One region of the Streptomyces sp. FIT100 genome, then DNA from elsewhere that is predicted to be linked to it. Evidence: riboswitches for the same ligand, from Rfam matches in the RefSeq annotation. Region 1 holds a riboswitch; each other region holds the start of a gene.
The links. Region 1 has a riboswitch for cobalamin ahead of KK483_RS06895 (cobalamin biosynthesis protein). Riboswitches for the same ligand answer to the same signal wherever they lie in the genome.
Positions count from the first base shown of each region.

Region 2: it holds a riboswitch for cobalamin, as region 1 does, so the genes downstream of both, KK483_RS01450 ((2Fe-2S) ferredoxin domain-containing protein) here and KK483_RS06895 (cobalamin biosynthesis protein) in region 1, are expected to answer to the same signal.
Region 3: it holds a riboswitch for cobalamin, as region 1 does, so the genes downstream of both, cobN (cobaltochelatase subunit CobN) here and KK483_RS06895 (cobalamin biosynthesis protein) in region 1, are expected to answer to the same signal.
Region 4: it holds a riboswitch for cobalamin, as region 1 does, so the genes downstream of both, metE (5-methyltetrahydropteroyltriglutamate--homocysteine S-methyltransferase) here and KK483_RS06895 (cobalamin biosynthesis protein) in region 1, are expected to answer to the same signal.

Region 1 covers NZ_CP075715.1:1,588,783-1,593,204, forward strand. The annotation lists gene KK483_RS06885 (inorganic phosphate transporter) at 202-1,458, shown strand; gene KK483_RS06890 (hypothetical protein) at 1,471-1,701, shown strand; cobalamin riboswitch at 1,831-1,984, shown strand; gene KK483_RS06895 (cobalamin biosynthesis protein) at 2,019-2,984, shown strand; gene KK483_RS06900 (cobyric acid synthase) at 2,981-4,422, shown strand, end outside.
Region 2 covers NZ_CP075715.1:372,158-376,579, reverse strand. The annotation lists gene KK483_RS01465 (iron ABC transporter permease) at 1-1,172, shown strand, start outside; partial or broken gene KK483_RS01460 (3-hydroxyacyl-CoA dehydrogenase family protein) at 1,272-1,515, opposite strand; partial or broken gene KK483_RS01455 (short-chain fatty acyl-CoA regulator family protein) at 1,513-1,843, shown strand; cobalamin riboswitch at 1,982-2,172, shown strand; gene KK483_RS01450 ((2Fe-2S) ferredoxin domain-containing protein) at 2,212-2,601, shown strand; gene KK483_RS01445 (ABC transporter substrate-binding protein) at 2,733-3,728, shown strand; gene KK483_RS01440 (iron ABC transporter permease) at 3,869-4,422, shown strand, end outside.
Region 3 covers NZ_CP075715.1:4,119,327-4,123,748, reverse strand. The annotation lists gene cobN (cobaltochelatase subunit CobN) at 1-1,890, opposite strand, end outside; cobalamin riboswitch at 1,927-2,058, opposite strand; gene KK483_RS18505 (cobalamin biosynthesis protein CobG) at 2,092-3,582, shown strand; gene KK483_RS18500 (precorrin-8X methylmutase) at 3,579-4,220, shown strand; gene KK483_RS18495 (precorrin-2 C(20)-methyltransferase) at 4,217-4,422, shown strand, end outside.
Region 4 covers NZ_CP075715.1:6,217,512-6,221,933, forward strand. The annotation lists gene metE (5-methyltetrahydropteroyltriglutamate--homocysteine S-methyltransferase) at 1-1,860, opposite strand, end outside; cobalamin riboswitch at 2,049-2,230, opposite strand; gene KK483_RS28000 (aldo/keto reductase) at 2,458-3,297, opposite strand; gene rpsR (30S ribosomal protein S18) at 3,383-3,619, opposite strand; gene KK483_RS28010 (GTP-binding protein) at 3,742-4,422, opposite strand, start outside.

The DNA.
Region 1 (4,422 bases):
GAGCGCCTCGGGACCCCCGTGAAGCCCGCGCTGAAGCCTTTCCGCCGTGCGTCCGGCCTGTCGCACCAGTTGCGCTCCACCGCACCAGTGGAATGGCCATAACCCGTTGCCAGCACCTCAAAGCCCCACTCAGTTCATCTTCTGTTCATCCAGATTGCCTACGTTCGGCGCGCCACTGACATCCAAAAGAAGCCTGGGTAAATGGAAAACATCACGCTTCTCCTCGGGATCGTGATCATCACCGCTCTCGTGTTCGACTTCACGAACGGTTTCCACGACACAGCCAACGCGATGGCGACGACCATCTCGACCGGTGCACTCAGACCGAAGACGGCGGTGGCCATGTCCGCCGTGCTCAACCTCGTCGGCGCCTTCCTCTCCATCGAAGTCGCCAAGACGATCTCCGGCGGCATCATCAACGAAGCGGGCATCCGCACAGAAGTGATCTTCGCGGCCCTCGTCGGCGCGATTCTGTGGAATCTGCTCACCTGGCTGCTGGGCCTGCCGTCCAGTTCCTCGCACGCGCTCTTCGGCGGCCTCATCGGCGCCGCCGTGATGTCCGCGGGCTTCTCCGCGGTCAACGGCGGCACCATCGTCACCAAGGTGCTGATCCCGGCCGTCGCCGCGCCGGTCGTCGCCGGCCTCGCCGCGTTCCTCGCGACCCGGCTGACCTACCGGATCGGCAGCAGGACCGACGACAAGGCCACGTCCAAGGGCTACCGGGCCGGCCAGATCGCCTCCGCCGGCCTCGTCTCCCTCGCGCACGGCACCAACGACGCGCAGAAGACGATGGGTGTCATCACCCTGGCCCTGGTCACCGGCGGGGTCCTCGCCCCGGGCTCGAACCCGCCGATGTGGGTCATCGTCTCCGCGGGTCTCGCGATCGCCCTCGGTACGTACCTGGGCGGCTGGCGCATCATCCGCACCATGGGCAAGGGCCTGACCGACCTCCAGCCGCAGCAGGGCTTCGCCGCCCAGACCAGCGCCGCGACCGTCATCCTGGCCTCCTCGCACCTGGGCTTCTCGCTCTCCACCACCCAGTCCTGCTCCGGCGCCGTGATGGGCGCGGGGCTCGGCCGCAAGGGCGGCGTCGTCCGCTGGTCCACCGCGACCCGGATGTTCGTCGCGTGGGGCCTGACCCTGCCGGCCGCCGCACTCGTCGGTGCCGCCGCCGAGTTCCTCACCGGCCAGGGCACCTGGGGCATCGCCGCCGTGGCGCTGCTGCTGCTCGCAGGCTCGGGCACGATCTGGTCGCTCTCGCGCCGCAAGCCGGTCGACCACACCAACGTCACGGACGACGAGGCCGCCGCGACCGGTGCCCGTGGCGGGTCCGGTGCCGGGTCCGAAACCGGGACCGGGACCGACGGGGCGACGGACGGCCTCAAGGTCACCATCCCCGCCCCGGCCGCGCCCGCGGCCACAGGTGAGCACGCACCCGCACCCGCCGCCACGGTGTAAGGAGAGAAGACCATGAAGATCGACTGGGCAGCTCTCGGCTCCGTCTTCGGCGTGAGCCTCGCCGTCACCGTCGCCCTGGTGGGCCTGTTCACCCTGGGCATCGTGGGCCTCTCCAAGCAGGAAGCCGCCTCCGCACAGGGGGGTTCGGGCGGTTCCGCCGTCCTCGCCCGCACGGGCGCGTACGCCTGCTTCGCGCTGTGCGCGGCGGCCGTGGCGTACGGGATCCATCTGATCGTCGCCTGACACCGGCGCGTCCCCGTCACGGGGGCCCAGGGGCCGGGCACACCTCCGGGTGTGTCCGGCCCCTGGCGCGTACGGCCGCGTGTGGGCCTCGGCACACTCTCCCGTCGCAGGTCAAGGGCGAGTTGACGGGTGTTCGCGGCCCGTGGTGGACTTCCGGAGCCATTTACGGCGGCAGAGAGGAAGCCGGTGCGAATCCGGCGCGGTCCCGCCACTGTCACAGGAGCGCTCCCCTTCGACGGAGCGCTCCCGGAGCCAGGAACTCTCTCCCGCCGGTCAGTCACGTCGAGCCGGGGCGCGGACCCTGAGTGAGGACGCACATGCGTGCCGAGCAGGTGTTTGCCTGCGGCGCCGCTGCCGGACTTGCCGGCGACCTGGTCTTCGGCGATCCGCGCCGCGGGCATCCGGTCGCCGCTTTCGGCCGGGCCGCCACTGTCGTCGAGCGGGCCCTTTGGCGCGACCACCGGGGGTGGGGCGCCCTGCACACCGTTGTATGCGCCGGGGGCGCATGGGCCGCGGGTGCGCTGGCCACCGCTTCCGTGCGCCGCTCCCGCGCCGCGTCCGTCGCCCTGACCGCGGCCGCCACCTGGGCCGTCGTGGGCGGTACGTCACTGGGCCGCGAGGCCCGCGCGATCGGCGGGGCGCTGGCGGCCGGGGACATCGACGCCGCCCGCGAGCGGCTGCCGCATCTGTGCGGGCGCGACCCGCAGTCCCTGGACGGCGCCGGCATCGCCCGCGCGGTCGTCGAGTCCGTCGCCGAGAACACCTCGGACGCGGTCGTCGGCGCGCTCGTCTGGGGCGCGGTCGGCGGGGTGCCGGGCCTCGTCGCCTTCCGTGCCGTCAACACCCTCGACGCGATGGTCGGCCACAAGTCGGCCCGCTACCGGCGGTTCGGCTGGGCCTCGGCGCGGCTCGACGATACGGCCGGCTGGCCGGGCGCCCGTCTGACGGCGGCACTGGCCGCGGTCGCCGGCGGCGATCCGCGCGGTGCGGTACGGGCCTGGCGCGCCGACGCCGCGAAGCACCCGAGCCCCAACGCGGGCCCGGTGGAGGCGTCGTTCGCGGGGGCGCTCGGCGTGCGGCTCGGCGGGACGCTCGCGTACGCGGGACGGGTCGAGCACCGGCCCGTGCTGAACGGGGACCACGGCCGTGACGTCGAGGTCGCCGACATCGAACGGGCGGTGCGGCTGTCGCGCCGCGTCACCGCCCTGACGCTGGCTGCCTGCGTGGGTGCGCGGCTGGTGGCCGGGCGGCTGGGGCGGGCCCTGGAGGGGAGGCGGACATGAGCGGCGGACTGCTGGTCGCCGGGACCACATCGGACGCGGGCAAGAGCGTCGTCACGGCCGGGATCTGCCGGTGGCTGGTGCGCCGGGGGGTGAAGGTCGCGCCGTTCAAGGGGCAGAACATGTCCCTCAATTCCTTTGTGACCCGCGACGGCGCGGAGATCGGCCGGGCGCAGGCCATGCAGGCGCAGGCGGCCCGCGTGGAGCCCTCGGCGCTCATGAACCCCGTGCTGCTCAAGCCCGGAAGCGACCGCTCCAGCCAGGTCGTGCTGATGGGGAAGCCGGTGGGCGAGCTGAGCGCGCGCGGGTACTTCGGGGGGCCTGGGGGGTCGTCCCCCGGGGAAATGCAGCACGGGGCGCGGCAGCAGATGCTGTTCGAACCGGTCGTCGCGTGCCTGGAAGAGCTGCGCGCCACGTACGACGTCGTCGTCTGCGAGGGCGCCGGCAGCCCGGCCGAGATCAATCTGCGCCGCACCGACATCGTCAACATGGGCATCGCGCGGGCGGCGCGCTTCCCGGTGCTTGTGGTCGGGGACATCGACAGGGGTGGGGTCTTCGCCCAGTTCTTCGGTACGACCGCACTGCTCGCCCCGGAGGACCAGGAGCTGGTCGCGGGCTACCTCGTGAACAAGTTCCGCGGCGATGTGACGCTGCTGGAGCCCGGGTTGGACATGCTGCGCGGGCTGACCGGGCGGCGGACCTACGGCGTCCTGCCGTTCGCGCACGGCCTCGGCATCGACGAGGAGGACGGGCTCCGGGTGTCCCTGCGGGGCGCGGTCAGGGAGTCCGTCGTCGCGCCGCCGGTCGGCGAGGACGTGCTGCGGGTGGCGGTCTGCGCCGTACCGCTGATGTCCAACTTCACCGACGTGGACGCGCTGGCGGCCGAACCCGGCGTAGTGGTGCGGTTCGTCGACCGGCCCGAGGAACTGGCCGACGCGGACCTGGTGGTGGTGCCCGGCACGCGCGGGACCGTGCGCGCCCTGGACTGGCTCCGTGCGCGGGGGCTCGCGGACGCGCTCGTACGGCGCGCGGCGGACGGCCGCCCCGTGCTGGGCATCTGCGGCGGCTTCCAACTGCTCGGCGAGCACATCGACGACGAGGTCGAATCACGGGCCGGGACCGTGGCGGGGCTCGGACTGCTGCCCGTACGGGTGCGGTTCGCGCGCGAGAAGACACTGGCGCGGCCGGTCGGCGAGGCGCTCGGCGAGCCGGTCGAGGGCTACGAGATCCACCATGGTGTCGCCGAAGTCCTCGGCGGGGAGAGCTTCCTGGCAGGCTGCCGGGTGGGGGCGGTGTGGGGGACGCACTGGCACGGCGCGCTGGAGAGCGACGGCTTCCGGCGGGCGTTCCTGCGGGTGGTCGCGGCGGCGGCCGGACGGCGGTTCGTGCCGGCGCCGGACACCTCGTTCGGGGCGCTGCGGGAGGAGCAGCTGGACCGGCT
Region 2 (4,422 bases), 1.2 Mb from region 1:
CGGGCCTCGCCGGGGCGGTGCTGGTACTCGGCTCCGACGTCCTCCTGCGCGCCTTCGTGCCGACGGACGCGGCGGTCGCCGTGCCGACAGGCGTCGCCACCAGCCTCGTCGGAGCCGCGTTCCTCATCACGATGGCCACCCGGGTCCGGGACACCGCCGGAGCCGCCGCGCCCGACCGGCTGCGCATCAGGAGCCGGACGGTCTTCCTGACCACCACGGCCGTGCTGGTGGCCGTGCTCGTCGGCGTGACGATCGCCGCCGTGCTGCTGGGCGACAGCAAACTGCTGCTGGGCGATGTCGTGAACTGGGCCCAGGGCCGCGCCGGTCGGGCCGTCTCCTTCGTGCTGGACACCCGGGTGCCCCGGGTCCTCGCGGCTCTCCTCGCGGGCGCGGCACTGGCCCTGGCCGGAACGCTCGTCCAGGCCGTGACCCGCAACCCGCTCGCGGAGCCCGGAGTCCTCGGCGTCTCCGGAGGGGCGGCGTTCGGCGCCGTGCTCCTCGTGACGACGGTGCCCGTGGCCGGATCGTGGAGCGTCGCCGCCGCCGCGTTCGCGGGCGCCGCGGCCAGTTCCGTCCTCGTCTTCGGACTGGCCGCGCGCGGCGGGTTCCAGCAGAACCGGCTCGTACTCGTCGGGTTCGGCGTCGCCACCGGCAGCGCCGCGCTGATCAGCCTGCTGATCGTCCTCACGGACCCGTTCAACGCGACGAAAGCCCTCACCTGGCTGTCGGGCTCCACCTACGGGCGGACCCTGCCCGACGTGGCACCCCTCGCGGCCGTGCTCGCCCTGGGCCTGCTCATCGCGGCCGCGCGGCACACCGAACTCGACCTCGTGTCGCTGGACGAGGACACCCCGAGGCTCCTGGGCCTCGATCTGGCACGGGGGCGCCTCGGCTTCCTCGTACTGAGCGTCCTGCTCAGCGCCACCGCCGTGGCCGCCGCGGGCACCATCGGCTTCGTGGGGCTTGTGGCACCGCACGCGGCCAGGGCCCTCGTGGGCCGGCAGCACGCCCGGGTGGTTCCGGTCTCGGTCCTCCTCGGTGCCGTGCTCGTCTGTGTCGCGGACCTGCTGGGCCGGATCGTGATCGCGCCCGCCCAGCTCGGCGCCGGCCTGATGACCGCCGTGATCGGCACGCCGTACTTCCTGCATCTGCTCGTACGCAGCCGTCGCTAGGACGCGTGCGGCCAGCGCGGGTCCGTGGGTCCGTGGGTCCGTGGACCCGAGGACCCGCGACCGGGGGCCCGGGACCCGTCCCGGGGTCGTGCCGGCTCCTCAGCCGCGGTCGTACGTGGGGAAGCCCCGGCCGCACTTGCGGCCGAGCAGCCCCTGCCTCCACCATCCGCTGGAGCAGCGGCGGCGGTGCGTACAGGTTCCTTGAACTCGTCGTACAGGGACTCGGCCATCGAGGCCACAGTGTCCGGACCGATCAGGTCCGCGAGCTTCAGCGGACCCATGGGGCGGGCGCAGCCCAGCCCATGCCGCTGTCCACGTCGGCCGCGGAGGCGAATCCGGACTCCACGTCCAGGTCGCGGAAATGCCGTACGGGCAGTGCTACTTGTGGACCGCCCCTACGCTCACCCGGCACCGTGGCGGCTGGGGTGAACCCGGCAAGACCTTCGCCGTCGGCCTGGGATGCGAGCTCCGCCACGCCTCGCGCCTGGTCTGGTCCGACGGCCTCGACCTCGGCAACGCGTCCGCCGCCACCCCCATCGGCATGGAGTGCCGGGTCTGCGAGCGCCTCGACTGCCCGCAGTGGGGCGGCGCCGCCGCTCGGCCGCCCGGTGCGGATCGACGAGAACGGCAGCACGTTCGTCCCGTATCCGGTGGCGGACCGCTCGGCGTGACCCCCGTCCCCGACCTGTCCGCCGCCGCGAGGGTCCCCGCGGGGCGCGCGGGAGTGAGCGGCAGCGTGCGTCGCGCGCGCCCGCGGGGCGTGTGCGGCGGTTCTCCGCGGCCGGTTCAGGCCCCGGCGTATGACACGACGTGTCTTTCTGCGATGATGTTGCGCGAAAAGGCGACGGCGGAACGAGGAAGCCGGTGTGAATCCGGCGCGGTCCCGCCACTGTGATCGGCGAGCGGATCCCGAACAGACCACTGCCCGGATGCGGGTGGGAAGGCCGGGACGAGCACTGACCCGAGAGCCAGGAGACTCACGCGGTCGCCTCCTCGACGTGACTGGGGCGGATCTCCCCAGGGAGGAGGGCTTGTCGTGATGCCCGTGGGGCCATCGTCTGCCGGTTGGGTTCCGTGCAGGGTCGTGGTGTGCCGGGACTGCTGCTGCGGCAGCACCAAGGTGACCGGCGTCGACCACGCCGAGCAGACCGCGCGCCTCGCCGAGGCCGCCCCGGTCCGGATCAGCGACTGTCTCGACGTGTGCGACCAGGCGAACGTGGTCGTCGTCCAGCCGTCGTCAGAAGGACGCGCCGCCGGTGGCCGGCCGGCCTGGTTCGGCCTCGTCAACGACCCTGCCGCGACCGAGGACATCGTCACCTGGGTACGGGCGGGCGGCCCCGGCGTCGCCGCGCCGCCGGACATCCTCGACCTCTATGCCTTCACGCCGCCGCGGCGCGCCCGGTCCGGGCCGCTCCGTGACGTCGGCTGACCCGGCCCCGAACCCGACCTTCCTCGACCCGGCCCGCCGCGACAGGCCGCGGTCACCACGGGCCGGACTCCCGAAATCCGGCCGTCTCCGGCCCACTTCCCGGACCACCCTGCGGTGAGAGGACCCACCACATGATGGGCAAGCGCCCGATCTCCCTGCTGTCCGCCGCCATGGTCGCGGCGGCCCTGCTGCTGTCCGGCTGCGGCGGCACGGCAGCCCGCGACAACGCCGCGCCGGCGGCCCCCGCCCCCAAGGGGTTCCCGGTCACGGTGTCCAACTGCGGTGTGAAGACCACCTATCAGCGCCCTCCGCAGCGCGCGGTCTCGCTCAACCAGCACGCGACCGAGGTCATGCTGGCCCTCGGGCTGGAGAAGTCGATGGTCGGCACGGCCTACCTCGACGACAGGATCCTCCCGGAGTACCAGGACGCGTACGACGGGATCAAGGCTCTCGCCAAGGAGTACCCCTCCTTCGAGACCCTGCTGGCCGCCGAACCCGACTTCGCCTACGGCGGCTTCGCCAGCACCTTCGACGAGAAGGAAGGCCGCAGTCGCGACGCCCTCTCCCAGGCGGGCGTCCACTCCTATCTGAACATCGAGGAGTGCCCGTCCGGTCCCGTGACGATGGCCATGGTGGACCAGGAGATCCGGAACGTGGCCAAGATCTTCGGCGTACCGGACCGCGCCGAGCAGCAGGTGAAGAAGGTGCACGGCACGCTGGACGCCGTCAACGACAAGCTTGCCGGAGTCAGGCCGGTCAAGATCTTCGTGTACGACAGCGGCGACAAGACCGCCTTCACGGCCGGCGGGGCGGGCATCGGCAACGAGATGATCAAGCAGGCGGGCGGGGTGAACCTCTTCGCCGACCTGGACAAGGCGTTCGGCGACGTGTCGTTCGAGCAGGTGGCCGAGCGTGCGCCCGAGGTCGTCGTCATCTACGACTACGGCGATCAGCCGGTCGAGGACAAGAAGAAGTTCCTGCTGGCGAATCCGGCGCTGAAGGACGTACCCGCCATCAAGAACAAGCGGTTCGCGGTGCTGCCGCTGTCGTCCACCGTGCTGGGCGTCCGGGTGCCGTCCGGCGTGGAGTCCCTGGCCCGCCAGCTCCACCCGGACCGCTTCAAGTGAGCGGCGCGACCGACGCCGTGGGCGGGACCCGTGCGGTGGATACGGTGGATGCAGCGGACCTCGTGAATGCCGCGAATGCGACGGACGCGGCAGGTGCGGGAGGTGCGGGAGGTGCGGGAGGTGCGGCAGGCGCGGCCGGGGTGACGGGTCCGAGCGGAACAACGGAAGTGGCCGCCGCCCGGCGCCCCGGGATCCCCTACCCGCTCGTGCTCGTGCTGCTGGGCGCACTGCTCGCCGTCGCGGCGACCTTCGGGATCGCGGCCGGTTCCATCGCCGTCCCGGCCGACGAGGTCTGGGGCATCCTGCTGCACCGGGTGCATCCGGCGCTGGCCGATGCGACCTGGACCCCGGTCCGCGAGACGATCGTCATCGACGTACGGCTGCCCCGCGTACTGCTCGCCGGTGTCGTGGGCGCGGGCCTGGCGGTCTGCGGGATGGCGCTCCAGGCGCTGGTACGCAACCCGCTCGCGGACCCGATGCTGCTCGGGGTGTCGTCGGGCGCGTCGGTCGGCGCGGTGCTGGTCGTCGTCTTCAACCTGACCCTGTTCGGCGTGTTCTCCCTGCCGGTGGTCGCGTTCCTCGGCGCTCTCGCCGCCCTCGTCGCCGTCTACTTCCTGGCCAGGTCCGGCGGGCGGATGACCACGGTGAGGCTGGTGCTGGCGGGCGTGGCCACGGCCGAGGTGCTGTCGGCGCT
Region 3 (4,422 bases), 2.5 Mb from region 1:
CAGGGTCCAGATCTGGGCGCGGATGGCGGGGAGCTTCGCCGGGTCCATGGAGGAGATCTGCGCGTACTCGTCGAGCAGTTGCTCCAGGCGCGCGATGTCGCCGTAGGAGTCGGCGCGGGCCATCGGCGGGACGAGGTGGTCGATGAGCGTGGCGTGCACCCGGCGCTTGGCCTGGGTGCCCTCGCCGGGGTCGTTGACCAGGAACGGGTAGACCAGCGGCAGATCACCGAGGGCGGCGTCGGGGGCGCAGGCGGCGGACAGGCCCGCGTTCTTGCCGGGCAGCCACTCCAGGTTGCCGTGCTTGCCGAGGTGGATCATCGCGTCGGCGCCGAAGCCCCCGTCGTCCTGCCGGGCCGCGATCCAGCGGTAGGCGGCCAGGTAGTGGTGCGAGGGCGGCAGGTCCGGGTCGTGGTAGATCGCGATCGGGTTCTCGCCGAAGCCGCGCGGCGGCTGGATCACGATCAGCAGGTTGCCGCGCCGCAGGGCCGCCAGGACGATGTCGCCGTCCGGGTCGCCTTCGGCGGTACGGGAGCGGTCCAGGAACATCTCGCCGGGCGCGGGGCCCCAGTGCTCCTCGACGTGCTCGCGCAACGCGGCGGGCAGGGTCGCGTACCAGCGCCTGTAGTCGGCGGCCGGGACCCGGACGGGGTTGCGGGCGAGCTGCTCCTCGGTGAGCCAGTCCTGGTCGTGGCCGCCGGCCTCGATGAGCGCGTGGATCAGCTCGTCGCCGTCGCCGGAGACCAGGCCGGGGACCTCCTCGGCACCGAAGTCGTAGCCCTCGGCGAGGAGTCGGCGCAGCAGCGCGACGGCGGACGCGGGGGTGTCGAGGCCGACCGCGTTGCCGATGCGGGAGTGCTTCGTCGGGTACGCGGACAGGACGAGCGCGATCCGCTTCTCCGCGTTCGGGATGTGCCGCAGCCGGGCGTGGCGTACGGCGATCCCGGCGACCCGGGCGGCGCGCTCGGGGTCGGCGACGTACGCCGGGAGGCCGTCCTCGTCGATCTCCTTGAAGGAGAACGGGACCGTGATCAGGCGCCCGTCGAACTCGGGTACGGCGACCTGGCTGGCGGCGTCCAGCGGGGACAGACCCTCGTCGCTCTCCTCCCAGGCGCTGCGCGACCCCGTCAGACACAGCGCCTGGAGCACGGGCACGTCGAGCCCGGCGAGCGCGCCCGCGTCCCAGGACTCGTCGTCGCCGCCGGCCTGCGCCTCGGCGGGCCTGGTGCCGCCCGCGGCGAGCACGGTGGTGACGACGGCGTCGGCGTCGCGGAGCCGGTCGAGGAGCTCGGGCTCGGGGGCGCGCAGGGACGCCACGTACAGCGGCCTGGCCCGGCCACCGGCCTCCTCGATGGCGTCGCACAGGGCGCCGACGAAGGCGGTGTTGCCGCTCATGTGGTGGGCGCGGTAGTAGAGCACGGCGATGACGGGGCCGGTGGTGGCCTCGGGGGTGCGCTCCAGCGGGCCCCAGGTGGGGGCAGGGGCCGGGGGCTCGAAGCCGTGGCCCGTCAGCAGGACCGTGTCCGAGAGGAACCGGGCGAGCTGCTCCAGATTGCCCGGGCCGCCGTGGGCGAGGTAGGCGTGTGCCTCGGCCGCGATGCCGATCGGGACGGTGGACGCCTCCATCAGCTGGGCGTCCGGGGCCTGTTCGCCGGTGAGCACGACGACGGGCCGCTCCTGGGCGAGCAGCGCGTCGATCCCCTCCTGCCAGGCGCGAATGCCGCCGAGGAGGCGGACGACGACGAGGTCGGTGCCGTCGAGCAGGCCCGGGAGCTCGTCGAGCGGGAGGCGGGAAGGGTTCGCGAAGCGGTACTGGACCGGCCCCCGCGCGGCACGGGCGCTGAGCAGGTCGGTGTCGGAGGTCGACAGCAGCAGGATCGTCGCGTGCGTCATCGCGTGCGCAGGCCTTCCTCGGGGTTTCCGCGCCCCGGGTGGTCGTGGTCGGCGGGAGTTCCTGACTCACCAGGCCGTTGAGGACCTGGCTCACAGTGGCGGGACCGCGCCGGAATCTCACCGGGCTTCCTCCCTAGGGTCCTGGGACCCTGTGCCGTCTGCATAGTAGAGGCTCACCTGGGCGGCAGTATGCTCGCCGCCATGCCGCCCATACCCTCAACCCCGGCGGACCCGGGCGAACCTCGCATACGGGACCGGGGCGACGCCTGCCCGGGCGCGCTGCGGCTGCACGCGGCGGACGACGGGCGACTGGCCCGACTCCGGCTGCCCGCAGGCTTGTTGACATCACGTCAGCTGATGACGCTGGCCGACGCGGCGGAGCGCCTGGGCGACGGTGCGGTGAGCATCACCTCCCGGGGCAACGTGGAACTGCGCGGCCTCGGCGACGACTGCGGGGCGGAGCTCGCGGAACTGCTGCGGGGAGCCGGACTGCTGCCCTCCGACACCCACGAGCGGGTGCGCAACATCGTGGCGTCCCCGCTCGCCGGACTGGACGGACTCGGTTGCGCCGACGTGCAGTTGTGGGCGCGCGAGCTGGACGCGCTGCTGTGCGCGACCACCCGGGCGGCGGACCTCTCGGGCCGCTTCCTGTTCGCGCTGGACGACGGGCGGGGCGATGTGGCGGGGCTCGGCGCGGATGTGACCTTGCTCGCAGAGCCGGGGGACACGGTGGTGGTGCGGGTGGGGGGCGCGGGGTTCCGCGTCCCCGCCGCGGCTGCGGCCCGGGCGGCCCTCGCCGCGGCAGAGGCGTTTCTGGCGGCGGCGGCCGGCACCGGTGCGTGGCGCGTCCGGGACCTGCCGGACGGGGGAGCGGGGTTGGCGGGCGCCTGCGGCGAGCTTTTCCCCACCCCGCCCCTTCCCGAACCGGGGGCTTCGCCCCCAGACCCCGACGGCGGGGGCTCCGCCCCCGCACCCCCGCGCCTCAAACTCCCCCTACGCCCTGCGGCGTGGGGGGACCCCCAGCGAGGCTGGAAACCGGGGCTGCGCCCCGCATTTCCAGCCCGTTGGGGGCACCTCCCAGGCGAAGCTCTGGGGGAGTTCGAGGACACGGCCGGAGGCCGTACGGAGGGCTGGGGGCTTGCCCCCCCAGTTGCGGGAAAGGGCCGGGTGGGGACAGAACCCACCGCAGGCCCGCCGCCCGGGATCGTCGAGGGGCCCGGCGCATGGGCCCCGGTCGCCGCCGCGCCCCTCGGGCGCCTCACCGCCGCGCAGCTCCGCGCCTTGCTCCCCGCGCCCGCGGGCGAAGTGCGGTTCACCCCGTGGCGCGGGGTCGTCGTGCCGGGCTTCGCCGAGCCCGAGGCTGCGGAGGAACGACTCCGCGCGCTGGACGCCGCCGGGTTCATCACCGGCCCCGCCGACCCCTGGTACGGCGCCACCGCCTGCACCGGCCGCCCCGGCTGCGGCAAGGCCCTCGCCGACGTACGGGCGGACGCGGCACCCGGCCGCGGCGGCCTCCCGGTCCACTTCTCCGGCTGCGAACGGCGCTGCGGGCACCCGCACGGCGACTGGACCGACGTCGTCGCGACGGCCGACGGCCGCTACGAGGTCGACGGAGTGCCCTGCGCCCGCTCCTCACTCGCCGCCACCGTCGCGGCGGCCCGCACCACCGGCACCACACTGACGACGAAATGAGCGAGAGCACCGTGTTCGACTACGAGAAGGACGGGGCGGAGATCTACCGCCGGTCCTTTGCCACCATCCGCGCCGAGGCCGACCTCGCCGCGCTCCCCGCCGACGTGAGCCGGGTCGCGGTGCGGATGATCCACGCCTGCGGCATGGTCGACCTGGTGCGCGATCTCGCGTACTCGCCCGGTGTGGTGGCCCGCGCCCGCGCCGCCCTGCGCGCCGGGGCGCCGGTCCTGTGCGACGCGCAGATGGTCGCCAGCGGCGTCACCCGCAAGCGGCTGCCCGCGGACAACGACGTGATCTGCACGCTCTCCGACCCGTCCGTGCCCGCGCTCGCCGCCGAGCTCGGCACGACCCGCAGCGCCGCCGCACTGGAGCTGTGGCGCGACCGCCTCGACGGCGCCGTCGTCGCCGTCGGCAACGCGCCCACCGCCCTGTTCCGGCTGCTGGAGATGATCGACGAGGGCGCGCCGCGCCCGGCCGCCGTCATCGGCATCCCGGTCGGCTTCATCGGCGCCGCCGAGTCGAAGGACGCGCTCGCCGGGCACGGCAGCGGCGTCGAGCATCTGGTGGTGCGGGGCCGGCGCGGCGGCAGCGCCATGGCGGCCGCCGCGGTCAACGCGATCGCGAGTGAGGCGGAATGAGCACCCAGCGGACCGGACGGCTCTACGGCGTCGGGCTCGGACCCGGCGACCCGTCCCTGATGACCCTGCGGGCCGTCGAGGTCATCGCCGAGGCGGATGTCGTGGCCTACCACAGCGCCCGCCACGGCCGTTCCATCGCGCGCTCCATCGTGGCGGGACATCTGCGCCCCGACCACATCGAGGAGCGCCTGATGTACCCGAT
Region 4 (4,422 bases), 4.6 Mb from region 1:
CTCGCGCAGGGCGGGCTCGTCGACCTGGATCACCGAACTGCCCGCCGCTTCGAGGTCGTTCACCTCGTCGCGCAGCGCCAGGGCGACCTGGCGGGCGGTCTCGCCGAGCGGTTGGTCGTCGCGGACGAAGGACCAGGCGAGCATGGTGACGGGGCCGGTGAGCATGGCCTTGACCGGCCGGTCGGTGAGCGACTGGGCGTACGCCGTCCAGCGCACGGTCATCGGTTCGGGGCGTGAGATGTCACCGGCGAGGACCGGCGGGCGGACATAGCGGGTGCCGTAGGACTGGACCCAGCCGTGCTGTGTCGCCAGGTAGCCGGTGAGCTGTTCGGCGAAGTACTGCACCATGTCGTTGCGTTCGGGCTCGCCGTGCACGAGCACGTCGAGACCGGCCTTCTCCTGGAAGGCGACGACCTCGCGGATCTCTGCCTCGATGCGCCGCTCGTACGCGTCGGCGCCGACCGTTCCGGCGCGCAGACCGGCGCGGGCCGCGCGCAGCTCCGGGGTCTGGGGGAAGGAGCCGATCGTGGTCGTCGGCAGCAACGGCAGCCGCAGGTGCGCGCGCTGGGCGGCGGCCCGCTCCCGATACGGCTGCGAGCGGCGGGCGTCGGCCTCGGTGACCGCGGCCGCCCGGGCCCGTACCGACGGGTCGTGGGTGAGCGCGGATCCGGCCCGGGAGGCGAGACCGGCGCGGTTGGCGGCGAGTTCCGCCGCGATGGTGTCGGTGCCCTGCGCCAGTGCGCGGGCCAGGGTGACGACCTCGGCGGTCTTCTGGCGGGCGAAGGTGAGCCAGCGGGCGACCTGCGGGTCGATGTCCCGTTCGGCGGCGGCGTCCAGCGGGACGTGGAGCAGCGAGCAGGACGAGGACACATCGACACGGTCGGCGAGTCCGAGCAGGGTGCCCAGTGTGGACAGGGACTTCTCGTAGTCGTTGAGCCACACGTTGCGCCCGCTGACGACGCCGGCGACCAGCCGCTTGCCGGGCAGTCCGCCGACGGCGGCGAGGTCGTCGAGGTTGGCCGCGGCGGGCCCGGTGAAGTCGAGGGCGAGACCGTCGACCGGTGCCTTCGCGAGCACGGGAAGGGCCTCTCCCAGCCGGTCGAAGTAGGAGGCGACGAGCAGCCTGGGCCGGTCGCCCGTGCCGCCCAGCTCGCGGTAGGCGCGGGCCGCGGCGTTCAGTTCGGCCGGTGTGCGGTCCTGCACCAGGGCGGGCTCGTCGAGCTGCACCCACTCGGCGCCGGCGGCCCGTAGATCGGCGAGGACCGAGGCGTACACCGGCAGGAGCCGGTCGAGGAGGGTGAGCGGGTCGAAGCCCGGGTCGGCCGCGGGGGCGGGCTTGGCGAGCAGGAGGTAGGTGACGGGTCCGACGAGCACCGGGCGGGGGGCGAGGCCGAGCGCGAGGGCCTCCCGCACCTCGTCGAGCTGCTTGCCCGGGTCGGCGGTGAAGACGGTGTCGGGGCCGACTTCGGGGACCAGGTAGTGGTAGTTGGTGTCGAACCACTTGGTCATCTCCAGCGGCGCCGCGTCCTGGGTGCCGCGGGCCATCGCGAAGTAGCCGTCGAGCGCGTCCGCTTCGACGGCGGCCCGGTGCCGGGCCGGGATCGCGCCGACCATCACGCTGGTGTCGAGGACGTGGTCGTAGTACGAGAAGTCGCCGGTCGGCACCTCGTGGATGCCGGCGTCGGCCAACTGCCGCCAGGTGGACCGGCGGAGCTCCGCTGCGGTCTCCCGGAGGGCACCGGCCGTGACGCGGCCCTTCCAGTAGCCCTCGACGGCCTTCTTCAGTTCCCGGTTCGGGCCCTGGCGGGGGTAGCCGTGCACGGTGGCCCGTGCCGCGGCGGCGGCGGACTCGGTGGTCACGCCGGACGTGGTGGTCACAAGACTCTCCTTCGCGAGCATGTCTCCTGCGACCCCGGGACGGGTCGGGACGCGAAGGCGCGGCCGGGGCGGGGCATGCGCAGTCCTTGCGCGCAGCCCGCCCGCCGTGGTCGCCGACCCGCCCTCGAGGTCACCGGGATCTCCGCACACGATCGGCCGTGCGCGGGCAGTGGCAGGTCTTCGGACTCGCGGGCTCGTCCACCAGGGGCAGACACCTACTGGCCGTCGCTTCCCGGACCCTTCGGTCCAGTGCGTATGACGGCGGTCGTTCCCGCTCACCGCTGCGGGGCAGTCCCGGATTCCCACCGGGTTCCCTCTTGCGACGCGCCTGCCTGGCGGACAGGGCGAACCAGCTGCAACGGCCAGCTTAGAGGGCGGCGCGGACACAAGGACACACCCGGCGGACACAAGGACACACCTGTGCGCACGCACGGACGCACCTGGCGTACGCACCCTGCGCACGCACGGACGACACACCCGCCACCTGCCGGACGCTGCCGGCGGTGCGTCGGCCTGGCTCTTCGCCGGGGCCCACACGGTCGAGCCCGGTGTCCACTCGGGTGACGGGGGGACAGAGCCCTACGCCGGTGCGGCCAGCCGGTCGAGGCGGTCGCGGTGGGCCGGCCCCAGGGCGAGACCCTCCGCGGCGAGGTTCTCCTCCAGATGGTCCGTTCGGGCCGTGCCCGGGATCGGGAGGATGACCGGCGAGCGGCCGAGGAGCCAGGCGAGCGCGACCTGCGTGGGAGTGGCGCCGAGTTCGGCCGCCACGGCGGCGATCTCGGCCTGCGCCCCCGACTCTCCCCAGGTGACGGGGCGCCAGGGCAGGAACGCGATTCCCGCCGCCTCACAGGCCGCGAGCACGGGCTCGTGCTCGCGGTCGAGGAGGTTGTAGCGGTTCTGCACGCTCGCGACGTCGACGAACCCCCGTGCCTGGTCGAGTTCGGCCACGGTGACCTCGGAGAGTCCGATGCGGCCGATCTTGCCCTCGGCCCGGAGCTCCCCCAGCGTGCCGAGCTGATCGGCGAGCGGTGTCTCCGGATCGACACGGTGCAACTGGAGCAGCTCGATCCGCTGGACGCGCAGTCGGCGCAGCGCCTGATCGACCTGGTCGCGCAGGACTGCCGGCCGGCCGTCGACCTTCCACTCGCCCGCGGGCCCCGATCGCGCGACGCCGACCTTGGTGGTGATGAGCAGCCCCTCCGGGTAGGGATGCAGGGCCTCGGCAAGGAGTTCCTCGTTGGCGCCCGCGCCGTACAGGTGCGCGGTGTCGATCAGTGTGACGCCCAGTTCGACGGCTCGCCGGGCGACGCCGAGGGCCGCCTCGCGTGCGGGGCCGGGCTCGGTCGGCAGGCGCATCGCCCCGAACCCGAGCCTACGTACGCGCAGGTCCTTCCCGATGTGGAACGTGGTCGACGTCATGCGCTGTGTTCGCCCCCCTCGGTCAACAGGTCACGCTAACAGCACACTTGACGACGTCGGCCATATCTGCCGCCTCGTAGGCGCGCTAACGGCTGCCGTACGGCAGCAGGGCCATCTCCCGGGCGTTCTTGATCGCCGCGGCGAGCTGCCGCTGCTGCCGGGCCGTGACGTGGGTGACCCGGCGGCTGCGGATCTTGCCGCGGTCGGAGATGAACTTCCGCAGCAGATCGGTGTCCTTGTAGTCGACGTAGGTGATGCCCGCCGCGTCCAGCGGGTTGGGGCGGGCCTTCTGCGGCTTGCGGGAATCGGGACGGCGGGGCACGGGAACTCCTTGGCGGTGTCGGGGGTCAGAAGGGGTGTCAGGGGTGTCAGAGGTGTCGGGAATGTCGGGAGCGTCGGCGGTGTCGAGGCGCGTGGCGCCGGTGCCGGCGTACGGACGGGGGTTCAGGAGACGGGGTCGAGGAGGGAGTCGAAGGCGGCCGGGAGCCGTTGCCACGCCTCGCGCCCCGAGGCGTACTCCGCATCGGTCAGCAGGCACGAGTCGAGGAGCTGCGCCAGGCCGTCCCGGTCGAGTCCCGGCGAGGTGAAGACGAGGTGCTGGCAGCAGTCGCCGTGATCCGGATGCCAGTCGAGCGCCGCGGCGGCCCTGCGCATGGCCGGGACCATCTCCCAGGCGGCGTCGGGCAGTGAGGCGAGCCAGGGGCCGGCGTTCTCCACGCAGAGCGCGCCGCCCGCGGCGTCCCAGGCGAGAAGGGTGTCGGGGCGGTCGGCGAGCCAGAACCGGCCGCGGCTGCGCGCCGCGGCACAGGTCAGGTCCTCCAGCGCCTCGTACAGTCGCTCGGGGTGGAACGGCCGCCGCCGGTGCCATACGAGCGTGGCGACGCCGGCCTCGTCCGCCTCCTGGGGGAGGAGCGCGCACGACGGGTGCTGTGCGGCGGCCGCGGTCTCGACGTCGAAACCGGCGAAGGCCAGCCGCGCCAGCTCCGCCGCCCCCGTACCGACCTGGCGGGCGGTGGGATGGAGCTGCGCGAGCAGGGCCCGGTCCGCGTCGTCGGCGTCCGCGCTGTCGACGAGCGCGAGCACGGGCGCGTACTCCAACTGCCGGGCCCATGTGTCGCCGACCGT